Regions from separate parts of the Limnochorda sp. genome, predicted to be linked through region 1. Evidence: riboswitches for the same ligand, from Rfam matches in the RefSeq annotation. Region 1 holds a riboswitch; each other region holds the start of a gene.
The links. Region 1 has a riboswitch for S-adenosylmethionine ahead of FWJ67_RS01210 (methionine ABC transporter ATP-binding protein). Riboswitches for the same ligand answer to the same signal wherever they lie in the genome.

Region 1 (5,984 bases):
GCCAGGGTCTTGTCCAGCAGGTGGATCACCACCGTCTGGTACCGCTCAGCGTAGTTGAAGGCCTGGGCCGCGTCCACGAAGGCCTCGGCCACATCGCCCGAGGCCAGGACAAAGCGGGGGAACTCCCCGTGACCGGCGTGGGCCGCGAAGAGGAGATCGCCCTGCTCGCTCCGGGTGGGAAGCCCCGTGGCCGGGCCGCCCCGCTGGTAGATGGTGACCACCAAGGGGACCTCGTTGATGCCCGCCCAGCCCAAACCTTCGGTCATGAGGGAGAGGCCCGGGCCGGAGGTGGCCGTGGCGCTCCGGGCGCCGGTCAGGGCGGCCCCGCTGGCGGTAGCCACCGCGGCCAACTCGTCCTCTGTTTGCCAGACCAGGACCGAGCTGGTGCCGCCGTCCACGGTGGGGACGGTGGCGTGGCGCTCCAGGTAGACGCTCTCATCGGTGGCCGGGCTGATGGGGTAGTAGCTTTGGAAGGCGATGCCGGCCGCCAGCTTCCCCATGGCCACCGCCTGGGTGCCGGAGAGGAAGAGCCGGACGGGGCGCTCTGCCCGGGGGGCGAGCCGGAGGGGCAGGGCCTCCAGATCCCAGGTCTCCCGCGCGTAGGCGTAGGCCAAGTCGACGGCCTGCTGGTTCAGCTCGGTCATGGGGCTCGAGCCGAAGGTGAGGGCCACGCCCTTCTTGATCAGCTCCGGATCGTACTGGAGCAAGGCGCCCGAGAGGGCGACGGCCACCGTGTTGATCATCCGCTCGGCCCGGGCCCGGGAGGCGCCCAGGGTGCTGGTGAGGTGCTCGGCCAACTCGCCGTAGGGGACGGAGAGGACCGTCACCCCCCGTCGGCGAGCCGCCTCCAAGAGCCCGGCGGTGGTGGGGGGGAGCCCCGCCTCTTCCAGGTGGGAGACCAAAGCCTCCTGGAGCGGGGGATCCAGGAAGACCATCCGGTCAATGGGGACGTCGGCCGCCCCGGCGTCGTGCAACAGGAGCCCCCCGGCGGCCACGGCCAGCGCGTGCCGGACCAGGGTCTCCGTCTCGAAAGTGACCAGGATGTCCACCGGGTTCCGGTGAACCGCCACCGGGTGGGTGGCCACCCGGATGTCGAAGTAGCTGTGCCGGCCCATGATGTTGGAGTAGTACTCCCGACGTCCGAAGACGAAGAAGCCTCCCGCGGCCGCGGCGCGCCCAAAGACGCCGGCGGCCGTGTCCACACCCTTGCCCTGGGGCCCGCCGACCCGCCAGGCGATATCGACCACGTTTGCGCTCACCGTCGCTCCTCCCTGGGCTTCCACTGGTTCTGTGTACACTGTATGAAGAAACCTACTCATAGCTATTCTCGATTGGCCAGAGATCTCCTGCGCCTCGCCACCGGCCCGCCGCCCATCACCCCGGACCCACCGGTCCAGCCCTCAGACTTCTCTGCCACTTTGCCAGGGAGTTGACGGCACGCCAAGGAACGGCTAGACTGGCACCAAGTGACGGTCTCCGGCCGTCTCGCCACAACTGCATAGTGCTTTTGAGGTGCTTTCATCCAGAGTGGCGGAGGGACAGGCCCGATGAAGCCCGGCAACCGGCACCCCTGGCGGGGGTGTGCGGTGCCAATTCCTGCCGGATTTCCCGGAGAGATGAGAGCCGACGGAGCGGCCTCTTCACTCGGGAAGAGGCCTTTTTCTTCCTCAAGCTCACGGCCCGTCGCCCGAGGCGGGCGCTCCCGGGGCCGGCAGCCGCTTCTGGCACGGGAGCGCCGGAGCACGGCGACGGGAGGGAAGACCCCTGGCCTACGTAACACCGGACGGGTCCCTGGGAACGGTTCCCGCCACGCCCCAGGTGGCAGCCCCGCGGGCCGGACGGGTCGTCGTTCGACTCCAGGGTGTCCACAAGGGATTTGAGACGGAAAACGGGCGGATCGAGGCCCTGCGGGGCATCGATCTGGAGGTGCGCGCCGGCGAGATCTACGGCGTCATCGGGGTGAGCGGCGCCGGCAAGAGCACCCTGGTCCGCTGTGTCAACCGCCTGGAACGGCCTGATGCCGGCCGGGTGGAGGTGGACGGGGTGGACCTCACCTCGCTGGAAGGGGCCGAACTGCGCCGCATGCGCCAACGCATCGGCATGGTCTTCCAGCACTTCAACCTCCTCCGTTCCCGGACCGTGGCGGGGAATGTGGCCCTCCCCCTGGAGATCGCCGGGCGACCCCGGGCGGAGATCCGCCAGCGGGTGCAGGAGCTCCTGGAGTGGGTGGGGCTGGCCGACCGGTGGGCCAGCTACCCCTCGGAGCTGTCGGGCGGCCAGAAGCAGCGGGTGGGCATCGCTCGGGCTTTGGCCAACCGGCCCCGGTTGCTTCTCTGCGACGAGCCCACCTCCGCGCTGGATCCCGAGACCACCGCCTCGGTCTTGGACCTGCTCAAGCGGGTGCGGGACGAGATGGGGGTGACCATCCTCATCATCACCCACCAGATGTCGGTGGTCCGGGCCATCTGTGACCGGGTGGCGGTGGTGGAGGCGGGCCGGGTGGTGGAGGAAGGGCCCACCAGCGAGGTGCTCGTCCGGCCCCAGTCGGAGGCGGCCCGCCGCCTGCTGGGCCGGTCCGGCCCCCGGCGCCAGCCCCTGCCCGACCGGACGCCGCCCCCACCGGGCCAGGAAGCCCGGCTGGTGGAGCTCCACTTCGTCGGCGAGACGGCCAAGGAGCCGGTCATCACCCACCTGGTCCGGCGGTTCCCCGTCATGGCCAACATCCTGAGCGGTCAGATCGACCGGTTGGGCGGGACGCCCTTCGGGGTGCTCTTGGTGGAGTTGACGGGCAAGCCCGGCGACCTGGAGCGGGCCCTCACCTACCTCCGGGAGGTCGGGGTGATCATCCAGGAGTGGCATGAGGAGGTGGAGGAGCGATGATCATCTCGCCCGTGGTCCTCAAGCTGACCTGGGAAGCCCTCCAGGAGACCCTGCTCATGGTCGGCGTTGCCACGGTCTTGGCTGAGCTGGGCGGGCTGCCACTGGGGGTTCTCTTGGTGACGACCGCCCCCGGGCGGATCCTCGCCTCGCCCCGCCTCCACCACGTGCTGGGCCTGATCGTCAACGTGGGCCGATCCATTCCGTTCATTATTTTGATGGTGGCCATCATCCCCTTCACCCGCTGGTTGGTGGGAACCTCCATCGGGACCACGGCGGCCATGGTCCCGCTGACCGTCGCCGCCATCCCCTACGTGGCCCGGCTGGTGGAAAGCTCCCTCAACGAGGTGGATCCGGGCGTGGTGGAGGCGGCGGTCGCCATGGGGGCCACCCCCTGGCAGGTGATCTGGAAGGTCTACCTGCCCGAAGCGGTCCCGTCCCTCATTCTCGGAGGGACCATCACGGCCATCACCCTGGTGGGCTACTCGGCCATGGCCGGGGCCGTGGGGGGCGGCGGGCTGGGCGACCTGGCCATCCGGTACGGGTACCAGCGGTTCCGGACGGACGTGATGCTGGTCACCGTGGCGGTGTTGGTGGTGCTGGTCCAGGGGATCCAGTACCTGGGCAGCTACTGGGCCCGGCGGCTGGACCGGCGGTGAAGGTTTGGGGTTGGGGGAACCCCACGCGGGAGTGACGCGCCCAAAGCGCAACGAAGGAGGCGACGTACGTACGATGGGAAGCCGTGCCATCTTCCGGGGAGCCGGGCTCTTGGGGGTGCTCTTGATCCTGGCCATGGCCCTTGTGGCCGGGACCGCCGCGGCCCAGACGGTGCTCCGGGTCGGGGCGACGCCGGTGCCCCACGCTGAGGTGCTCCAGGTGATCCAGCCCCAGCTGGCCGCGGAAGGGATCCAGTTGGAGATCGTGGAGTTTACCGATTATGTCCAGCCCAACCTGGCGCTGGCCGCGGGCGATCTGGACGCCAACTACTTCCAGCACATCCCCTACCTGGAGCAGTTCTCCCAGGACCACCGCCTGGACCTCACCTACATCGCCGCGGTCCACATCGAGCCCATGGGCGTCTACTCGGGCCGGTGGACCCGGCTGGAGGACCTGCCCCAGGGGGCTTCCATCGCCATCCCCAACGACCCGACCAACGGGGGCCGGGCCCTGCTCCTCCTCCAGTCGGCGGGTCTGATCCGCCTGGACCCGGCCGCCGGCATCACGGCGACCATCCTCGATGTGGTGGAGAACCCCCTGGGCCTCCGCTTCCGGGAGCTGGAGGCGGCCCAGCTGCCTCGGGTCCTCCCCGATGTGGACGCGGCCGTCATCAACACCAACTACGCGCTGGAGGCGGGCCTCAACCCCGTGGCCGACGCCCTCACCATCGAGGGGAGCGACTCGCCCTACGCCAACGTGCTGGCCGTCCGCACCGACCGGCAGGACGATCCGGCCCTCCAGGCCCTGGCCCGGGCCCTCACCTCCAGCCAGGTCCGGGACTTCCTCCTGGAGCGGTACGGAGGCGCGGTGGTGCCCGCCTTCTGAGCCTGAACCGTCATCCCCTCGGGGCCCCGGCTTCGCCGGGGCCTCTCCCTTTTCAAAGGCCTCCCGACCCCTGATGCGGAACTGGATACCAAGCGGCCTGTCCCGCTTTGCAGTTGGGAGTGGTATGCTAAGCCGCGAACGGCTCATTTCGTGAGGGAGGGTCCTTGTTGTCAAGTCAGTCAGCGCAGCGTCCCCAGGAGCGTGGCCAGGGCGGGATCGCTGACCACCTTCGCTGGGCGACGGCCGAGGTCGAGGCTGTAACCCAGGAGCTGAAGGTTGATGCCCATCAAGGTCTCCCGTCCGACGAGGCGGCTCGCCGGCTGGAGACGCATGGTCCCAATCGTTTGGCCGAAGCCCCGGGCCGGAGCTTCTTCCAGATGGTTTGGGATCAGATCACCGAGCCGCTGGTCCTAATCCTCATCGGCGCCGCGCTCCTCTCCGCCGTCTTAGGCGAGTGGGCGGACGTCGTCGTTATCCTCGCCATCGTCATCCTCAACGCCCTCCTCGGTGCCTCGCAGGAGCAGCGGGCCGAGGCGTCCCTGGCGGCCTTGAAGAAGATGGGCGCGCCCACGGCCCGGGTCCTCCGGGACGGCCGGGTGCGGGAGGTGCCCGCGGAGGAACTGGTCCCGGGGGACGTGATCCTCTTGGAAGCGGGGGACAGCGTGCCCGCCGACGCCCGGATTCTGGAGTCCGCCTCCCTCCGAACCGATGAGGCGGCCTTGACGGGGGAGTCGGAACCCGTGGAGAAGGGGCACCGACCCCTCGACCCCGAGAAGGTCCACGGTCTGGGCGACCTGGGGAACCTGGTCTTCAACGGCACCACCGTGGCCTACGGGCGGGGGCGGGCGGTGGTCTATGCCACCGGGATGGAGACGGCCCTGGGCCAGATCGCCGGCCTCCTGGCCGATGAACCCCAGGAGCAGACCCCCCTGCAGCGTCGGATGGGCGAAGTGGGGCGGACCCTGGGGCTGGCCGCCGGTGTCCTGGTCCTCCTCGTCTTCGGTATGGGCCTCATCCGGGGCGAGGAGCTCATCACCATGCTCCTTACAGCCGTCAGCTTGGCGGTGGCCGCCATTCCCGAAGGGCTGCCGGCCATTGTGACCATCGTTCTGGCCCTGGGTGTGCAACGGATGGCCGCCCGGCGGGCCATCATCCGCCGCTTGCCGGCGGTGGAGACCTTGGGCACGGCCACCGTGATCGCTTCCGACAAGACGGGCACCCTGACCCTGAACCGGATGACCGTCACCCACCTGGTGACGGCCGAAGGCGAGCTGGATCTCTCCGATGGGAGCAGCGAGGCCGCCGCGGCTCAGGGCGCCCCGGCGGTGGCCGCCGTCCCCGAGGCGACGGGCCCCGACGGGGTGCTGGCCCCCACCGTCGCCTGGCTGGTGGCGGGGGGCGCCTTGGCCAACGACAGCCGGTTGGAGGAAGAGGACGGCACCGTGCGGGCCATCGGCGATCCGACCGAGACCGCCCTCCTGGCCGTCGCCCGGCGCCTGGGCGTCAGCCTCAGCCGGCTTGACCGGGCCTTCCCCCGGGTGGCCGAACTCCCCTTCGACTCGGAC
Region 2 (5,984 bases), on a different contig from region 1:
GGGGGGCCGGCCTCGACACCCGGGCTCGGGGCCCCGCGAGAGCGCTCGGCTGGGCGCAGGCGCAGGTCCCACGAAGGGAGCGTGGTTGGATGAGCACGGTCCGGAGCGGCTTGGAGGGCGTCATGGCCACCTCCAGCGCCGTCTCCTTCATCGATGGTGACCGGAGCCTGTTGACCTACCGGGGCTACTCGGCGACCGATCTGGCCCAACAGTCCACCTTCGAAGAGACCGCCTACCTCCTGCTGGAGGGGGAGCTGCCCACCCGGGCCCAGCTGGAGGCCTTCGTGGCCCAGCTGGAGGCCGCACGGCCTGTGCCCCAGCCCGTCCTGGACCGGCTGGCCGCCCTCCCCCAGGCGGACCCTATGGCCCTCCTCCGCACGGGGGTGTCCCTTCTGGCCCACTTCGATCCCGACCGGGGCCGGACCGAGCCCGACGCGCTCCGGCGGACGGTGCTGCGCCTGGTGGCCCAGATGCCCACCCTGGTGGCCGCCATCGGCCGGCTGGGCCAAGGGCTCCCCCCCATCCCGCCCCTCCGGGGGCTCGGGCCCACGGGGCGGCCCACCGCGACCCAGCTGCTCTTCATGCTCCAGGGGCGGGAGCCCGAGCCGGAGTCCGTCCGGCTCCTGGACATCGCCTTCATCCTCCACGCGGATCACGAGCTGAACGCCTCCACCTTCACCGGCCGGGTGATCGCCGCCACCCTTTCAGACATCCACTCAGGCGTGGTGGGGGCCCTGGGCGCCCTCAAAGGGCCCCTGCATGGCGGGGCCAACGAGTTGGCCCGGCGGATGTTCGAGACCATCGGGGAGGCCTCCCAGGCGGCCGCGTGGACCCAGCAAGCCCTGGCCCGGAAGGAGCGGATCATGGGCATGGGCCATAGGGTCTACCGGCAGGCCGATCCCCGGGCCGAGTTCCTCCGGCAGGAGCTCCTGGCCTTGCGCCACCGGCCGGAGGTGGGGCGGTGGCTGGACATCGCCCTGGAGGTGGAGCGGGTGGTGCGGGAGGCCAAGGGGCTCCACCCCAACCCAGACTTCTTCACCGCCATCCTCTACGGGGCGGTGGGGATCCCCACCCCGCTTTTCACCCCCGTCTTCGCGGTGAGCCGGGTCGCCGGCTGGGGGGCCCACGTGCTGGAGCAGCTGGCCAACAACCGGCTGATCCGCCCGCGGGCCCAGTATGTGGGGCCTGGTCCCCGCCCCTTTGTCCGGCTGCCTGAGCGGACGTGACGGGGCCCGGGCGGCTCTGCCCGGGCCCCGGGGGCGGCGTCACGCGCCGCCGGCCATGGCGGGGATGATGAGGATCTCGTCGTTCTCGCCGACGGGGGTGTCGAGGCCCCCCAGAAAACGGATGTCCTCATCGTTGACAAAGAGGTTGACGTGGGGCCGGAGGGCTCCATCCTCTTGGAACAGGCGGCTCTCCGCCGCAGGGTACCGCTGGGTGAGGGAGGCCAGGGCTTGGCCCACCGTTTCGCCTTCAGCGGTGACCTCCCGGGCTCCGTCGGTGACGGCCTGCAGGAGGCTGGGGATGATCACTCGGGGCATGGGTGCACTCCTCCTTGGCTCGCGGCGGGAAACCCCGCCGGGCGAAGTTCGACCGCCTGGGCGGATGAGTGGGTGGCGTACCACCGTTCGAAGTCGGCCAGGCGCGGCTCCACCACCGGGGGCGCGCTCGCCTGACCTTCCAAAGCGCTCACCGTCTTGTAGCCGTTGCCGGTGATGTAAAGGACCGTTCGCTCATCGGGCCTGATGTGGCCCTGGGCCACCAGCTTCCGCAGCGCGGCCACCGTCACGCCGCCTGCGGTTTCCGCGAAGATGCCCTCGGTGCGGGCCAAGAGCCGGATCCCTTCGATGATCTCCTCGTCGGTGACCGCGGCCGCCGCCCCGCCCGTCTCCCGGATGGTCTTCAGGGCCAGCACCCCGTCCGCGGGGTTGCCGATGGCCAGGGACCGGGCAATGGTCTGAGGCCGGACTGGCTCCACGTGATCCAACCCCGCCTCCCAGGCCCGGACGATGGGCGCGCAGCCGGCCGCCTGGGCGATGGAGACCCGGGGCCGCTCGCCGAAGACCAGGCCCAAGTCCAGGAGCTCCTGGAAGCCCTTGGCGATCTTGGTGGCCAGGGAGCCCCCGGCCGCGGGGACGACCACGTGGTCGGGCAGGTCCCAGCCCAGCTGCTCCACCGTCTCAAAGGCCAGGGTCTTGGAGCCTTCCGCGTAGAACGGCCGCAGGTTGATGTTGACGAAGCCCCAGCCGTACCGGTCCGCGATCTGGATGCAGAGCCGGTTGACGTCGTCGTAGGTGCCTTTGACCCCGATGATGTGGGGGCCGTAGACGGCGGCGCCCAGAATCTTCTCCGGCTCCAAGTCCGCCGGAACGAAGAGGTAGGCTGGGAGCCCCGCCCGGGCCGCGTGGGCGGCCAGGGCGCTGGCCAGGTTGCCCGTGGAGGCGCAGGCGACCACGGGGATGCCCATCTGCTGGGCGGTGGCCACGGCCAGGGCGACCACCCGATCCTTGAAGGAGTAGGAGGGGTTGACGGTGTCGTTCTTGATCCAGAGCTCCTCCAGCCCTATCTCCTTGGCCAGGCGCTCGGCCGGATGGAGGGGGGTGAAGCCGGCGCCCAGGTCGTTGGGGGGGATCTCGTTCACCGGAAGGAGGGCCCGGTAGCGCCAGAGGCTGGAGGTATGGCAGGGGAAGGGCTCGGAGGTGAGGCGCTGGCGGACCGCCTCCCAGTCGTAGGCCACCTCCAGGGGGCCAAAGCACTCGGTGCAGACGTACTGGGCCGAGACAGGGAACCGCTCACCGCAGAGGCTACAGACCAGACCCGCCACCGACACGGCCGCACACTCCTTCGTGCCGGCACCCACACGGCGAGGGACAAAAAAAGCTCTCTCAGGAGATGAGAGAGCACGGGTCCGCCGTCACCCCGCATCTCTCAGGACCCCTGACGCAGGTCCTGCAGGAATTGGCACCGCGCGGCTCGCGGCCGCCGGTTGCCGGGCTTCATCGGGCCAGTCCCTCCGCCACTCTGGATGCAGGCACAAAAAGTTGTAAGGCTGTTGTGTGTTGCCGGTATTATAAGAGCCGCTCGCGAGAGGTGTCAAGAGGGCTGCCGCGGCGGGCGGCCCCTTCCTCGCGCCCAGGGGCCCTCGCCGCCCTTCGCACGCTGCCGGGCGTTGCCGGCGGCAGGACGCTGGGGAAGCGCAGGGCTCACACCGGCTCTTGGAGGAACGCTTCGAGCAGGGCGTTGAAGGCTTCTGGCGCCTCCTGCATGGGCACATGCCCCACGCCCTCCAGCACCTCCAACCGGGCGCCGGGGATCTGGCGGGCCGCGTCGTAGCCGTCGCTCACCGGGAAGGTCCGGTCTTCCGACCCCCAGACGATCAGGGTGGGCAGCTGGATCTGGGGCAGGCGGGGGTAGAGGTGGGCGTCGGGGAACATGAGGGTGACGCCGGTGAAGAGCGCGGCCAGGCGGCTCTGCCGGTGGGCGCTGATGGTCTCGTCGATGGCCTCCTCGGTGACCCGTGCCGGCGACGCGAAGATGGCCTCCTCTAGGAACCGCCGGATCACCGGCCGGCGGGGCCGGCCCAACACCTGCCAGAAGAGGGCGGGCACGAAACGCCGGCGGGAAGCCCACGACTGCTTTTTCCGGCCGACCCCGGCCGCGTCCACCAAGACCAGCCGGGCCAGCCGTTCGGGCCAGCGGAGGGCGACGGTGCCGGCGATGGCGCCGCCCAAGGAGACGCCCACCAGGGTGACCTGCTCAAGGTCCAGAGCCTCCAAGAACGCGGCCACGTGGCGCGCGTAGTAGGTGACGGTGTAGGAAGCGAGGGGCTTGGCGGTGCCCCCATGACCGGCCAGATCCAGCGCGATGGCCCGGTAGCGCCGGCTCAAGGGAACCAGATTCTCCCGCCAGCTGAGGTGGCTGGCCCCGTACCCGTGGATGAAGACCACCGGGGGCGCCTCCGACGGGCCCAGATCCACGTACGCGGTGGCCAGACCCAGCGCGTGGACGACCCGGGGCGCGCCCAGCGGCTGGGATGGGGGTGCAGGCACAGGCCGTTCCCTCCCCCGAGACGTCTAGGGAACTCTTCTTGGACAAGCATAGCACAAGAGGGTCAATTCTGCACTCGAGGACGGCCCGGTCCCCCGGCAGGCCCCTTCGGCTGAGGGGCCCAGGGTGTGCTAGAATGAATCTGATTGCGAGTTCAGTCGCTGGGCCGCCGCGGCCCAGCCCTCTGGCTTCCACCCCTGGGAGGGAAAGGAGCTCTCCCCGTGGCAGTAAACCCACCCCACCGCCCCGGTGGCCGCTGGGCCCATGGCTTGGTCACGATGGCTCTTCTGGCGACGGCTCTTCTGGCGGGCCTGATGGTCCGCTTCCCCGTTCCGGCTGGCGCCCAAGAGGTTCCCGTCCGGCTCGCCGACGAGATGATGGTCCTCCTCCAGGGGGAGAGCGCCGTCCAGGTCCTCCACCTCTTCACCCTGGTCAATGAGAGCCAGGCCCCGGTGGCCTTGCCTGCCCTGCCCGTGCTCGACGGCGCCGTCCGCCTCCAGGTGCTGCGCCTGGAGCCTGACGGATCGGGGCTGCCGGTGGTGGAGCGGGTGGGGCCTGGGGAGCCCCCCGAGGACCCTGAACCCCTGGCCCCGGGTGAGGCCCGCCGGTACCAGGCCACCTACCGTCTCTGGCAGCGGGAGGCCGTCCTCCCCTTGCGGCGCCCCCTGCCCTATCCCACCGACGGCACCCTCCTCCTCACCCGTCCGGGGGAGTTGGAGGTGACCGGGGTCCGGGTGGCCCGCACGGGCTCCACGGAGGCCGACGGGGTGGAGCTGGATCTCTACCAGGTGGAGGCGACGGGGCCCGTCGACCGGTGGCAGGTGGTCCTCCGCCGGGCGGACGGGGAGCCCCTTCCGGTCTTGGCAGGCGCGCAGGCCCTCAATCCTCTGGCCTCCCTCCCGTGGGCTTGGGTGGGGTGGCTCCTCTTCGGGGGTGGGCTGGCGGCGGCCCTGCTTCGGGTCGTCCGACGGCGGCGCGCTCGGAGGGCCCCGGAGGCCGATCCCCTGGCCCCCTGGGTCCGGCGCCTGGCAGCCCTGGATCTGGCCTACCAGCGGGGCGAGCTGCCGGAGGAGACCTACCGGCGCCGGCGTCAGGCCTTGCTGACCCACTTCCGCCAAACGGTGAGCCCTACATCCAGCGGGCGTCGGGATTCATGTGGAGGTGGGTGGGCGTGAGGACCTTGAAGGCCTCGGCTCGCTCGGCCCCGATCCCCTTGCCGTACTGGGCCGCCTTGGCCCGGAAGTACCCTTCGTAGAAGGGCCAGCTGGCGTCGGGAAACTGGCTGGCATGCGCCCGGATGGCCTGCATCTTGGTCTCCCAAGTGGCCGTCACGTCCACAAAGGCGTTGGGGTAGGCGGTCGCCGCCAGGATGACCGCCCGCACGCCGGCGGGCCGTTCGCCAGGGGTGGCGGCCCCCGCCTCCGCGGCCTGGGCCTCCTCCCCCGCCCGGGGGAAGGCGGCCAGAAGGGCCGCCGCCACCGCCGCCATACCCGTCTTCCGGTGGTCGGGGTGGCCCTCGTACGGCAGCCACGGATCGACGGTGATCACCGCTTCGGGGCGGAAGCGCCGGATCTCGGCCAAGAGCTTCACCCGCACCTCATCCTCCGTGTACGGGCCCCCGTCGGGGAAGTCCAACCAACGGAGCTCCTGCACGCCCAGAATCTGGGCGGCCGCCTCCTGCTCCCGCCGCCGGCGGAGACGGATGGTCTCCCGATCGTCCCGGGGGTTGACGCTGCCCAGGCCGCCGTCGGTGACGGTGACGTAGGCGACCAGCGCCCCCGCTTGGACCAAACGGGCGATGGTTCCGCCGGCCGCCACCTCCATGTCGTCGGGATGGGGCTGGATGCAGAGGATACGGCGCATGGTGAGGAGCTCGGGCAGAGGGAGCATCTGGAGGAGCTCCCGCAGCTCGGGGGGTTGGCTGAGGGTGGGTGTCG
Region 3 (5,984 bases), on a different contig from region 1:
TGCGGAGCTCGGGGGTGGGCTCCGCGAGCACTCCTAGGTCCAGAACCTCTCCCTGGCGGCCTTCCACCAAGGTCTGGGAAACGGTGACGTACTCCCGCTCCGTTAGCCGGCGCAAGGTGAGGCCCACCGCCAGGCGCCGCCACCCCACCGGCGGTTCCACCGCCTGGCCGCCGCCAATGGCCCACCAGTCGAGCCCGCGCACGTTGGCCGGCTGCGGGCCGCCCGGCTGGGTCTCGGCTTGGAAGGCGGCGCCCAGGGCTACCTGGCCGATGCGGATGCCGGCGAAGGTCTCGATGGTCGCCTCATGGGTCTGGGGCGCGCCCGCTTCGAACTGCTCCAGGACGTCCCGGAGCCGGGCCCAGCCCAGCCCCCCCAACCCCACGGAGATCTCGTTGGCGGGAACGGCCAAACCGGCGGGATTCCAGTAGAGGGCATGGAAACCTTCGGCCGCCGCGGTGTAGGCGTTGCCCATCCCCAGGGCCCGGGCGGTGATGGCGGCTGGCTCCGCGGCCGCCCGGGACCAAGGGAGGAGGCCGATCACCAAAAGGATGATGCTCAGGAAGCGAAGGTGTGGTGCTGATTCGGCTCCGAACCGGCGGGCGGCGTGCCGTGCGGCCGGTGTGGCGACTGGTGCTGCCAAGACGGTTGCTCCCCCTGTCCCGACCCCGCCGCCCATTCTACCAACCCCGCCAGAGGCGGACAAGACAGGCTCCCCCACAGCTCAGGGCCCTGACGAGCCCTCCAGCCGGTGCTCGAAGAGGGTGAAGGCGGCCAGGGTCTTGGCATCCCGGACCTCGCCCCGGCGGATCATGGCCCGGAAGGTGTCCAGGGAGACCCACTCGACGGCGTCGATCACCTCGCCGGGATCCCGGCGGGTTTGGCCCGGGGTGAGGGAGCGAGCCAGGAAGAAGGACATCAGCTCGGTGCTGTAGCCTGGTGCCAGGAAGAGCTCCCCCAACGGTTCCAGTTCGCCGGCCACCACGCCCGCCTCCTCCTCTAGCTCGCGCCGGGCGCAGACGTCGGGCGGCTCGCCTGGTTCCAGGGTGCCGGCGGGGATCTCCCAGAGGGGCTGGTTGGCCCCCGGCCGGAACTGGCGGATCAGGCAGAGGCGGTCGTCCTGCACGGCCAGGATGCCTACCGCGCCCGGGTGCTCGAGAACGGTGTAGGTCCGGGTCTGGCCGTCCACGGTGAAGGTCCGCTCTTCCAAGTGGAAGGGCGCGCTCATAGGTCCTCCTCCTTCGACGCTGAGGTGGCCGGAGGCCCCGAGAGCCGCGAGGGCCGGAGGGTCTTGGTCTCCGGTGGGGAATCTGGACTCTGGATGCTCCGGCGTCCATCCCGAGTCTATCACGCTGCCACTTCCGGCAGGGGAGGAGAAACGGTGTCGCAAAGAACTGTTTCCATCTTGGTCTACGCCCCGGCCTCGGCGCCTCTTTACCGGACCTTTCCTGAGGAGCTCTTCCGCCAGCGTCAGGCGGAGCTGGGGGTCCGAATCACCCTGGCCCGCAGTTACGACGAGGTCCGGGAGGCCATTGCCGAGGCCGACGTCTACTTCGGCTCCCGGCTCCAGCCCGAGGAGTTCCGCCGGGCCCGCCGCCTCCGGTGGATCCACGTGCCCTCGGCCGGGATCGAGAAGCTCCTCCACCCGGACCTGGTGGCAAGTGACTGCCTCCTGACCAACAGCCGCGGGTGCATGGCCGATGCCGTGGCCGACCACACCCTGGGCGCCATCATCTACTTCGCCCGGGGCTTCGACCTGGCGGTGGCGGGCCAGCAGGCCCGGCGGTGGGAGCCGGTGGCCCAACGGCGCATGCCCATGGAGCTGGCCGACCTCTCGGTGGGCCTGGTGGGCTTCGGTGAGATCGGGCGTGCCCTGGCCACCCGCTGTAAAGCCTTGGGGATGAGGGTCTTCGCCATGCGGCGGCAGAAGGGGGTCAACCCCTGCCCCGACCTGGTGGAAGCTATGTGGGGTCCCGACGATCTGGACCGGCTCATCGACGCGTCCACCTTTGTGGTGCTGGCGGTGCCCGTCGTCTCGGATACCCACCACCTGATCGGCGAGCGGGAGCTGAAGCGGATGGGGCCCGGGCGGTTCCTCATCAACGTGGGTCGGGGCCAGCTGGTGGATGAGGCGGCCCTCCTCCGGGCCCTCCGGGAAGGGTGGATCGGCGGGGCGGCCCTGGACGTCTTCGAGCAAGAGCCCTTGCCGCCCGAAAGCCCCCTCTGGGGCCAGCCCAACCTGCTCATCACCCCCCACATCGCGGGCCAGACCCCCCGCTACTGGGAGCGGGTGGTGCATCTCTTCTTCCGGAATCTGGAGCGCTTCCTGGCGGGGGAGCCTCTGGAGCGGCTGGTGGACAAGAAGCGGGGCTACTAGGCTGACTGGAGAGCGTCGGGGAAGACGGAGCGAGGAGGGACGTCCGTGCCCGAACTCAGGGAGGATCCATGGACGGGACGATGGGTGCTGATCGCGGCCGAGCGGAGCCAGCGCCCCCATGATGGGGGCTCCCGGGCCCATGCGGCCTGGACCCGGTCCAGCGCCCCACAAGCGGCAGGCCGCTCCTGCCCCTTCTGCCCGGGGCACGAAGAGAAGACACCGCCCGAGACCTTCCGGGCCGGCGCGGCCGACCTGGAGCGGCTGGAGGGTTCCGCCGACGTGGGCGCCGAACCGCCGGGCGAGGGCCCCTGGCAGGTCCGGGTGGTGCCCAACCTGTACCCCATGGTCCGCTCCGAGGTGGGGCCTGAGCCGCTGAGCTGGGGCGGCCGGGCCCGGGTGCCCGCCTTCGGCATGCACGAGGTGATCATCGAAACCCCGGAGCACCAGACGCCTTTCCAGCAGCTTTCTTTGGAGGACCGCCGCCTCATCCTGGCGGTCCTCCGGCAGCGGCTGGCCGCCCATTACCAGGACAAGCGCCTGGAACAGGTGATCCTCTTCAAGAACTGGGGGAAGGAAGCGGGGGCGTCCCTCGAGCACCCTCACGGCCAGCTGGTCGCCCTCCCCTGGGTGCCCCCGGCCATCCGGCGGGAGCTGGTCCGTTCCCGGGAGCACCACCGGGAGACGGGCCGGTGCCTCCTCTGCACCATCGTGGAAGAGGAGCTGGAGGACGGCAGCCGGGTGGTGGCCGCCGACGAGGCGATGGTCCTCCTGGCCCCCTTCGCCTCCGGCTCCCCTTACGAGGTCTGGCTGGTGCCCCGGCGGCACGGCGCCCGCTTCGAGGCGTCCAGCGAGGCGGAGCGGGAGGCCCTGGCCCGCTGGCTGGGCTGGCTCCTGGAGCGGGTGGAGGGGCTCCTGGGTCCCGTGGCCTACAACTGGGTCCTCCACACGGCCCCTCGGGTGGGGCGGGGCTTCCTGGAAGGGGAGGCGCTGGAGCAGGGGTACCACTGGCACCTGGAGTTCCGCCCCCGGGTGAGCACGCCGGCCGGCTTCGAGTGGGGCGCGGGGGTGGACGTCAACGTGGTCGCGCCCGAGCAGGCGGCCGCATGGCTCCGGGAGACGGCCAAGGAGGCAGGCATGGGCGCGCGTCCAGCCCCGCCCCCAGCGCGTTGACGCTCTGGGGGGCGCGTGCTAGGATGGTGGCGATCTGTGGACCTGTGCCGTGAAGCTCTTATCGAGAGTGGTGGAGGGACGGGCCCGATGAAACCCGGCAACCAGCCGCGCCTGTGCGGTCCGGTGCCAACTCCCGCAGGCCACCACCTGGCCTGGCAGATGAGGGCGACCCATGCCTCCTTTCCGGGCGCCGGAACGGAGGGTTTTTTCGTCCCCGAGCCAGCACGGCGCATCCAAGGAGGCAACGACGAACCCCATGGGTGAGAGCAGGCGTCGATTCTTCACCTCCGAGTCGGTGACGGAGGGTCATCCCGACAAGCTGTGCGACCAGGTTTCCGATGCCGTCCTCGATGCCATTCTGGCCCAGGATCCCGAGGCGCGCGTCGCCTGCGAGGTGAGCGTGACCACCGGGCTCCTGCTGGTGATGGGCGAGATCTCCACCTCCTGCTATGTGGATATTCCCACCATCGCCCGGGAGACGGTCCGCTCCATCGGCTACGACCGGGCCAAGTACGGTTTCGATGCCGAAACCTGTGCCGTTCTCAATTCTATTCAGGAACAGTCGCCCGATATCGCGGTGGGCGTGGGCCGCTCCCTGGAGGCCCGCCAGGCGAGCCACGACCCCTACGACGCCATCGGCGCCGGCGACCAGGGGATGATGTTTGGGTACGCGTGCGATGAGACGGAGGAGCTGATGCCCGCCCCCATCGCACTCGCCCACAGCCTGGCCCGGCGGCTGGCCCAGGTGCGCAAGGACGGCACCCTCCCTTACCTCCGGCCCGACGGCAAGACCCAGGTGACCGTCGAGTACGAGGACGACCGGCCGGTCCGGGTGGAGACCATCGTCGTCTCGGCCCAGCACAGCCCCGACATCTCCCAGAAGGAGCTGGCCGAGGACATCATCGAGCATGTGGTCCAGGCGGTGATCCCGGCCGATCTCATGGATGAGAAGACCAAGATCCTGGTCAACCCCACGGGGCGCTTTGTGGTGGGCGGGCCCCAGGGGGATACGGGGCTGACGGGCCGGAAGATCATCGTGGACACCTACGGCGGGATGGCCCGGCACGGCGGCGGCGCCTTCTCGGGCAAAGACCCCACCAAGGTGGACCGGTCCGCCTCCTACGCCGCCCGCTACGTGGCCAAGAACATGGTGGCCGCGGGTCTGGCCCGGCGCCTGGAGCTGTGGATCTCCTACGCCATCGGCGTGGCCCGGCCCCTGGCCATCGGCGTGGACAGCTTTGGCACGGGCACGCTGCCCGATGAAGAGCTGGCCCGGCTGGCCGCCCAGGTCTTCGACTTCCGGCCGGCGGCCATCATCGAGCGGCTCCAGCTCCGCCGGCCCATCTACCGCCAGGTCGCGGCGTACGGCCACTTCGGCCGGCCCGATCTGGACCTGCCCTGGGAGCGGCTGGACCTGGTGCCCGAGCTCCGCTGACCGGCCGGCGGCCGGCCCAGGTTCGAGGCGCGGGCGCTGGAGCGGGCGCCGGCCAGGCAGGCTGGGCTGGAGGTGACCTCATCCTGCGACGCGAAGCGGTCTTTCACCGTCCCGAGCCTCCCTGGGCCTACGCCGGTCCCAACCGGTCCTTGGTGGTGCGGGTGCGGGTGGGCCGGGGGGATGTGGAACGGGTCCGGATCGTCTACCGGGACCGGTACGCCCCGCCCAGCGCCAACCGGGTGGCCCCCATGGCGCGGGTGGGGCGGGACGAGCTCTTCGATTACTATGAGGCGGAGCTCACCCTGGACCCGCCCCGCTACCGGTACCTCTTCGCCTTGGAGGGTCCCGAGGGAACCCTTTGGTACGGCGAGGGAGGCCTGGCGCCCGACCCGCCCGAGGACGGGCCTTTCGAGGTGCCCTACCTCTTCGCCGAGGACCGGTTCCAGGTGCCCGACTGGTGGCAGGACGGGATCATCTACCAGGTGATGCCCGACCGGTTCTGGGGGCCCGCCCGGCCGCCGGCGGGGGAGGGGTGGCTCCGTTGGGATGAGCTCCCCAGCCAGAGCGGCCGCTATCCGGGGACCTTGCGGGGGATCCGCGAACGCCTCGACCACCTGGAGGAGCTGGGCGCGACCATCCTCTATTTGAACCCTATCTTCCTCTCCTCGGCGTATCATGGCTACGAGACGACGGACTACTACCAGGTCGACCCTCGCCTGGGGAGCTTGGAGGACCTGCAGGCGCTGGTCGAGGCCGCGCACCAACGGGGCATCCGGGTGATCCTCGACGGGGTCTTCAACCATACGGGGCCGGAGTTTTTCGCCTTCCAGGACCTCCTGGAGAAGGGGGCGGCCTCCCGCTACCGGGACTGGTTCTTCGTGCACCGCTTTCCCGTCCAGATGGAGCCTGAGCCCACCTACGAGACCTGGGCCTCGGTGGCCCGCATGCCCAAACTCCGGACCAGCCACCCCGAGGTCCAGCGGTACTTCACCGAGGTGGGTCGTT

Region 2: another riboswitch for S-adenosylmethionine. It lies ahead of FWJ67_RS02595 (threonine synthase); the one in region 1 lies ahead of FWJ67_RS01210 (methionine ABC transporter ATP-binding protein).
Region 3: another riboswitch for S-adenosylmethionine. It lies ahead of metK (methionine adenosyltransferase); the one in region 1 lies ahead of FWJ67_RS01210 (methionine ABC transporter ATP-binding protein).

The regions. Positions count from the first base shown of each region.
Region 1 covers NZ_VSCV01000002.1:38-6,021, reverse strand. The annotation lists gene FWJ67_RS01215 (2-oxoacid:acceptor oxidoreductase subunit alpha) at 1-1,259, opposite strand, end outside; SAM riboswitch class I at 1,516-1,623, shown strand; gene FWJ67_RS01210 (methionine ABC transporter ATP-binding protein) at 1,819-2,880, shown strand; gene FWJ67_RS01205 (methionine ABC transporter permease) at 2,883-3,536, shown strand; gene FWJ67_RS01200 (MetQ/NlpA family ABC transporter substrate-binding protein) at 3,670-4,419, shown strand; gene FWJ67_RS01195 (hypothetical protein) at 4,599-4,751, opposite strand; partial or broken gene FWJ67_RS01190 (cation-translocating P-type ATPase) at 4,689-5,984, shown strand, end outside.
Region 2 covers NZ_VSCV01000003.1:101,423-107,406, forward strand. The annotation lists gene FWJ67_RS02585 (citrate/2-methylcitrate synthase) at 90-1,226, shown strand; gene FWJ67_RS02590 (ubiquitin-like small modifier protein 1) at 1,266-1,541, opposite strand; gene FWJ67_RS02595 (threonine synthase) at 1,529-2,830, opposite strand; SAM riboswitch class I at 2,919-3,032, opposite strand; gene FWJ67_RS02600 (alpha/beta fold hydrolase) at 3,204-4,049, opposite strand; gene FWJ67_RS02605 (hypothetical protein) at 4,269-5,222, shown strand; gene FWJ67_RS02610 (PIG-L deacetylase family protein) at 5,176-5,984, opposite strand, start outside.
Region 3 covers NZ_VSCV01000001.1:200,991-206,974, forward strand. The annotation lists gene FWJ67_RS00980 (hypothetical protein) at 1-640, opposite strand, end outside; gene FWJ67_RS00985 (NUDIX hydrolase) at 722-1,225, opposite strand; gene FWJ67_RS00990 (D-2-hydroxyacid dehydrogenase) at 1,379-2,374, shown strand; gene FWJ67_RS00995 (DUF4931 domain-containing protein) at 2,420-3,544, shown strand; SAM riboswitch class I at 3,600-3,710, shown strand; gene metK (methionine adenosyltransferase) at 3,801-4,979, shown strand; gene FWJ67_RS01005 (glycoside hydrolase family 13 protein) at 5,063-5,984, shown strand, end outside.